One region of the Streptomyces tritici genome, then DNA from elsewhere that is predicted to be linked to it. Evidence: predicted binding sites of a transcription regulator. Region 1 holds the regulator's gene; each other region holds the start of a gene.
What was found. Region 1 encodes HrcA, which represses chaperone genes, less so after heat shock. Its sites were predicted from a motif close to TTNGCACTCNGNNNNNCNGAGTGCNAA; they were not measured.

Region 2: the regulator HrcA is predicted to act here: its motif matches at 827-853, upstream of groES (co-chaperone GroES).
Region 3: the regulator HrcA is predicted to act here: its motif matches at 779-805, upstream of groL (chaperonin GroEL).

Annotation. Positions count from the first base shown of each region.
Region 1 is NZ_CP183183.1:2,104,535-2,106,730, reverse strand. It holds gene ACNJ93_RS09850 (MBL fold metallo-hydrolase) at 1-617, opposite strand, end outside; gene hrcA (heat-inducible transcriptional repressor HrcA) at 762-1,778, shown strand; gene dnaJ (molecular chaperone DnaJ) at 1,779-2,196, shown strand, end outside.
Region 2 is NZ_CP183183.1:4,086,464-4,088,659, forward strand. It holds gene ACNJ93_RS19100 (polysaccharide deacetylase family protein) at 1-544, shown strand, start outside; gene ACNJ93_RS19105 (hypothetical protein) at 541-795, shown strand; gene groES (co-chaperone GroES) at 953-1,261, shown strand; gene groL (chaperonin GroEL) at 1,372-2,196, shown strand, end outside.
Region 3 is NZ_CP183183.1:3,096,106-3,098,301, reverse strand. It holds gene ACNJ93_RS14145 (MoaD/ThiS family protein) at 1-14, shown strand, start outside; gene ACNJ93_RS14140 (cold-shock protein) at 401-604, shown strand; gene groL (chaperonin GroEL) at 969-2,196, shown strand, end outside.

The DNA of each region.
Region 1 (2,196 bases):
GCCAGCAGGCGGTCGAGTGCCGCGGGCCACTGGGTGGGGACCGCGTCCGGGCCGGCCTGCGGCTCGCCCGACTCCTCCACCAGGTCGCCGCAGAACACCACCTCCGGCGCCCCCGGCACCAGCAGCACCAGGTCGTGTCCCGAGTGGCCGGGCCCCACGTTGGCCAGGAGCACCTGCCGCCCGCCCAGGTCCAGCGTCCACTCGCCGGACACCACGTGCCGCGGCGCCACCAGGACGTCCGCCGCCTCGGCCGCCTCGCCGGCGTCGAGGCCCTGCGTCACCGCGTCGCCACGCAGCGCCTCGCGCTCCCGGACGCTCCGTAGCAGCGTGTCCATGCCGACCGCCCCGTACACCTCGGCGCCGGCGAACGCCGCCGTGCCCAGTACATGATCGAAGTGCGGGTGGCTCAGTGCGATGTGCGTCACTTTCCGGCCCGTCATCGCCTCCGCCTGGGAGCGCAGCTCCGCGCCCTCCCTCAGCGAGCAGCCCGTGTCGTACAGGAGCACCCCGCGACCGCCCAGGACGAGCCCCACGGTGGCGTCCCAGCCCGGCAGCCGCCGGCGCCCCACTCCGTCGGCGAGCCGCTCCCAGCCGTACTCTTCCCAACCGATGTCCATACCGTGACGCTATCGGTCCGGCGTACCGCCTCCTTGCCAGGAGCGATGTCCGCCGCCGTACACTGGCCGGGGGATTCCTGGCACTCGGACACGGCGAGTGCCAAAGACCGGAGCGACCGGACCGACAGCTGGAGGTGTGCGCCCATGCTCAGCGAACGCAGACTCGAGGTGCTGCGCGCCATCGTCCAGGACTACGTCGGGACGGAGGAGCCGGTGGGCTCGAAGGCGCTCACCGAGCGGCACAACCTCGGCGTCTCCCCGGCCACCGTCCGCAACGACATGGCCGCGCTGGAGGAGGAGGGCTTCATCGCCCAGCCGCACACCAGCGCCGGACGCATCCCGACCGACAAGGGCTACCGGCTGTTCGTCGACAAGCTGGCGGCCGTCAAGCCGCTGTCGACGCCCGAGCGGCGCGCGATCCAGAACTTCCTCGACGGCGCGGTCGACCTCGACGACGTCGTGGCCCGTACGGTCCGGCTGCTCGCGCAGCTGACCCGGCAGGTCGCGATCGTGCAGTACCCGTCCCTGACCCGCTCGACGGTCCGGCACGTGGAGCTGCTGTCGCTGTCGCCGGCCCGCCTCATGCTGGTGCTGATCACGGACACCGGCCGGGTCGAGCAGCGGATGATCGACTGCCCCGCGCCGTTCGGCGAGACCTCCCTCGCCGACCTGCGGGCCCGGCTGAACAGCCGGGTCGCCGGCAAGCGCTTCGCGGACGTCCCGCGTCTGGTGCAGGACCTCGCGGAGTCGTTCGAGGCGGAGGACCGCGGTACGGTCGCGGCGGTGCTCGCGACGCTCCTGGAAACCCTGGCGGAGGAGCACGAGGAACGGATGATGATCGGCGGCACCGCCAATCTCACCCGCTTCGGGCACGACTTCCCCCTCACGATCAGGCCGGTGCTGGAGGCGCTGGAGGAGCAGGTCGTGCTCCTGAAGCTGCTCGGCGAGGCCAACGACTCGGGCATGACCGTGCGCATCGGGCACGAGAACGCCCATGAGGGCCTCACGTCCACATCCGTGGTCACGGTCGGCTACGGTTCGGGCGGCGAGGCCGTCGCAAAACTCGGCGTGGTCGGACCGACCCGCATGGACTACCCCGGAACGATGGGAGCGGTACGCGCAGTGGCACGTTACGTCGGACAGATCCTGGCGGAGTCGTAAGTGGCCACGGACTATTACGCCGTACTGGGCGTACGCCGCGACGCATCGCAGGACGAGATCAAGAAGGCGTTCCGGCGCCTGGCGCGCGAGCTTCACCCGGATGTGAATCCGGACCCGAAGACGCAGGAGCGCTTCAAGGAGATCAACGCCGCCTACGAGGTGCTCTCCGACCCGCAGAAGAAGCAGGTCTACGACCTCGGCGGCGACCCGCTGTCCTCCTCGGGCGGCGGGGGCGGTGCGGGCGGGTTCGGCGCCGGCGGCTTCGGCAACTTCTCCGACATCATGGACGCCTTCTTCGGCACGGCCTCGCAGCGCGGACCGCGCTCGCGGACCCGCCGCGGCCAGGACGCCATGATCCGGCTGGAGATCGAGCTGAACGAGGCCGCGTTCGGCACGACCAAGGACATCCAGGTCGACA
Region 2 (2,196 bases), 2.0 Mb from region 1:
CTTCCTGACGATCGACGACGGCGCGGAGAAGGACCCCGAGCTGCTGCGGATGATGTCCGAGCTGCAGATCCCGTACAGCGCCTTCCTGAGCGACTACCTCGTCAAGGAGGACTACGGCTACTTCAAGAAGATGCGGGACGCCGGGGTCGCGCTGCACAACCACACCCTGAACCACCGTTACATGCCGGGCCTGTCCTACGCCCAGCAGAAGCGGGAGATCTGCGACCAGCAGGCCAACCTGGAGAAGCGCTACGGCACGCGGCCGCCGCTGTTCCGCCCGCCGTACGGCAACTACAACGAGGACACCCTGCGTGCTGCCCAGTCCTGCGGGGTCAAGGCCGTGCCGCTGTGGGCCGCCGAGGCGTTCCCGGACCGGATGGAGTGGCGCGAGTGGGACCGCGACCTGCACCCCGGCGACATCATCCTCACGCACTTCCGCGGCAAGGAGGACTGGAAGGGCACGATGCCGGACATGATCCGGCAGGTGATGAAGACCGTCACGGCCAAGGGCTACGCGGTCGCCCGCCTGGAGGACTACGTATGAGCCGGGCCGCGCGCCGGGTCCGTACCGCCCGTACGGCGAGTACGGCGCGTTCGGCCCGGCGGCCGCTCGCCGGACTCCTCGCGGCGGGCGCGCTGTTCGCCGCGCCCGGCTGCGCGGCGTGCGGGGACGCGGTGGACCCGATCGAACGTCTGGGCAGAAAAGCGGTCGGACATGCGGTGCGGGCGGCGGATCCCGCCCCCGCTCCGGCTCCTTCGGAGCGGCGCGCGGTCCTGAATTGGCACTCCGCTTGACCGAGTGCTAATCGCGGTCATAGTCTCGGCTCTGGCACTCCCCACGTGAGAGTGCCAACACAGCGACGGGCAGGTCCGGCACCCGCGACGACGGATCCACCTGGTCGCCACCTCAGACAGTAGACCCCGTGAGATCTCCGAAGGGGGAGGTCGGATCGTGACGACCACCAGCTCCAAGGTTGCCATCAAGCCGCTCGAGGACCGCATCGTGGTCCAGCCGCTCGACGCCGAGCAGACCACCGCCTCTGGCCTGGTCATCCCGGACACCGCGAAGGAGAAGCCCCAGGAGGGCGCCGTCCTCGCCGTGGGTCCGGGCCGCTTCGAGAACGGCGAGCGCCTGCCGCTCGACGTGAAGGTCGGCGACGTCGTGCTCTACAGCAAGTACGGCGGCACCGAGGTGAAGTACAACGGCGAGGAGTACCTCGTCCTCTCGGCTCGCGACGTGCTCGCGATCATCGAGAAGTAAGTCACCCGGCACCTGAGCCAGATGCTTTGAGCCACGCCCCTGACCCCGCATTGGGCGTCCAGGGGCGTGGTTCGTTTCACCACGAATTCCGAGAGGGCTGAATCGCTCCCATGGCGAAGATCCTGAAGTTCGACGAGGACGCCCGTCGCGCCCTTGAGCGCGGCGTCAACAAGCTGGCCGACACGGTCAAGGTGACGATCGGCCCGAAGGGTCGCAACGTCGTCATCGACAAGAAGTTCGGCGCCCCCACCATCACCAACGACGGTGTCACGATCGCCCGCGAGGTCGAGATCGAGGACCCGTACGAGAACCTCGGCGCGCAGCTCGTGAAGGAGGTGGCGACCAAGACCAACGACATCGCGGGCGACGGCACCACCACCGCCACCGTGCTGGCCCAGGCGCTGGTCCGCGAGGGCCTGCGCAACGTCGCCGCCGGCGCCTCCCCGGCCGCCCTGAAGAAGGGCATCGACGCCGCGGTCAAGGCCGTCTCCGACGAGCTGCTCGCCACCGCCCGTCCGATCGACGACAAGTCCGACATCGCCGCCGTGGCCGCGCTCTCCGCGCAGGACCAGCAGGTCGGCGAGCTCATCGCCGAGGCGATGGACAAGGTCGGCAAGGACGGCGTCATCACCGTCGAGGAGTCCAACACCTTCGGTCTGGAGCTGGACTTCACCGAGGGCATGGCCTTCGACAAGGGCTACCTGTCCCCGTACATGGTGACCGACCAGGAGCGTATGGAGGCCGTCCTCGACGACCCGTACATCCTGATCCACCAGGGCAAGATCTCCTCCATCCAGGACCTCCTGCCGATCCTCGAGAAGATCATCCAGGCCGGTGGCTCCAAGCCGCTGCTGATCATCGCCGAGGACGTCGAGGGCGAGGCCCTGTCGACCCTGGTCGTCAACAAGATCCGCGGCACCTTCAACGCGGTGGCC
Region 3 (2,196 bases), 990 kb from region 1:
CCGGCGGCTGCTGAGTTACCAGCGGTACCCGAATTGCCCCCTCCGCGAGAGAAGCGGAGGGGGCAATTCTGCATGGTTGAGCGCGGTAGAGTTGGGGAAGTCCCCTCCGCTGCTCGTGCCGGCCGCATATGAGAATGCGCCCGCACGCGACAAGATGCAGCCAAAGTGTTCGAGCGTTGTGTACTTTTTGCGTCCTTTGCCGGGCCCGACTTGCCCTGGATATCAAGGAAATCTCCGCAATTCTCCTTTCCGGCGCGCTCAGAATTCTCGTCCGATTGACCTGTTGCAGAGGGCAGTTGGGCAGATACATTCAGCCGCGGTCGACGCGTTCCGGCGCAGGGTCTGACCCGGGTCCGCGAAGTGCGGTCCCGCGCAAGGGCCAGTAATAGGGGAGTTAGGCATGGCTCAGGGCACCGTCAAGTGGTTCAACGCGGAGAAGGGCTACGGCTTCATCGCGGTCGACGGTGGTGCGGATGTTTTCGTCCACTACAGCGCAATCCAGATGGACGGCTACCGCACCCTCGAGGAGGGGCAGCGGGTCGAGTTCGAGATCTCGCAGGGCCAGAAGGGCCCGCAGGCCGACATGGTCAAGCTCGCCGTCTGACCGCGGCGCGATCGGCCACCGACGCACTTCACCCGAGGGGCCCGCATCCTGACCGGATGCGGGCCCCTCGCGTGCGCCCGCACCTCCGGCGCGGCCTCGCCCGACACCCGGAAGCCGCTTGCGCCCTCCCGACGCCCGACCACCACCCCTTGTTCGACGTCCCTGCGGGACGGCCTTGCACTCTCCTGGGTCGAGTGCTAATCATTGGCGTTAGCACTCTCCACGTGAGAGTGCTTACGGATCGGGCAGACGAGGTCCGCAGGCCGGGCGGGGCAAGGAACCGCACGGCGCGCAGACCGTCCGTCGCGGGCGTCGGCGCGGTCCTGGAGCGTTATCCACCCCATGTCCGGGAGGACCACTTCACATGGCCAAGATCATCGCGTTCGACGAGGAGGCCCGGCGCGGTCTCGAGCGCGGCATGAACCAGCTCGCTGACGCCGTCAAGGTCACCCTTGGCCCCAAGGGCCGGAACGTCGTCCTCGAGAAGAAGTGGGGCGCCCCCACGATCACCAACGATGGTGTGTCCATCGCCAAGGAGATCGAGCTCGAGGACCCGTACGAGAAGATCGGCGCCGAGCTGGTCAAGGAAGTCGCCAAGAAGACGGACGACGTCGCCGGCGACGGTACGACCACCGCGACCGTCCTCGCCCAGGCGCTCGTCCGCGAGGGCCTGCGCAACGTGGCGGCCGGCGCCAACCCGATGGCCCTGAAGCGCGGCATCGAGAAGGCCGTCGAGGCCGTCTCCGGCGCCCTGCTCGACCAGGCCAAGGAGGTCGAGACCAAGGAGCAGATCGCCTCCACCGCCTCCATCTCCGCCGCCGACACCCAGATCGGCGAGCTCATCGCCGAGGCCATGGACAAGGTCGGCAAGGAAGGCGTCATCACCGTCGAGGAGTCCCAGACCTTCGGTCTGGAGCTGGAGCTCACCGAGGGCATGCGCTTCGACAAGGGCTACATCTCGGCGTACTTCGCGACCGACATGGAGCGCATGGAGGCCGCGCTCGAGGACCCGTACATCCTCATCGTCAACTCCAAGGTCAGCAACGTGAAGGACCTCCTTCCGCTGCTGGAGAAGGTCATGCAGTCCGGCAAGCCGCTGCTGATCATCGCCGAGGACGTCGAGGGCGAGGCCCTGTCGACCCTGGTCGTCAACAAGATCCGCGGCACCTTCAAGTCCGTCGCCGTCAAGGCCCCGGGCTTCGGCGACCGCCGCAAGGCCATGCTGAACGACATCGCCATCCTCACGGGCGGCACGGTCATCTCCGAGGAGGTCGGCCTCAAGCTCGAGAACGCCGGCCTGGACCTGCTGGGCCGCGCCCGCAAGGTCGTCATCACCAAGGACGAGACCACCATCGTCGACGGCGCCGGTGACAGCGAGCAGGTCGCGGGCCGCGTGAACCAGATCCGCGCCGAGATCGAGAACTCGGACTCGGACTACGACCGCGAGAAGCTCCAGGAGCGCCTCGCGAAGCTGGCCGGCGGCGTGGCCGTCATCAAGGCCGGCGCCGCGACCGAGGTCGAGCTCAAGGAGCGCAAGCACCGCATCGAGGACGCCGTCCGCAACGCGAAGGCGGCCGTCGAGGAGGGCATCG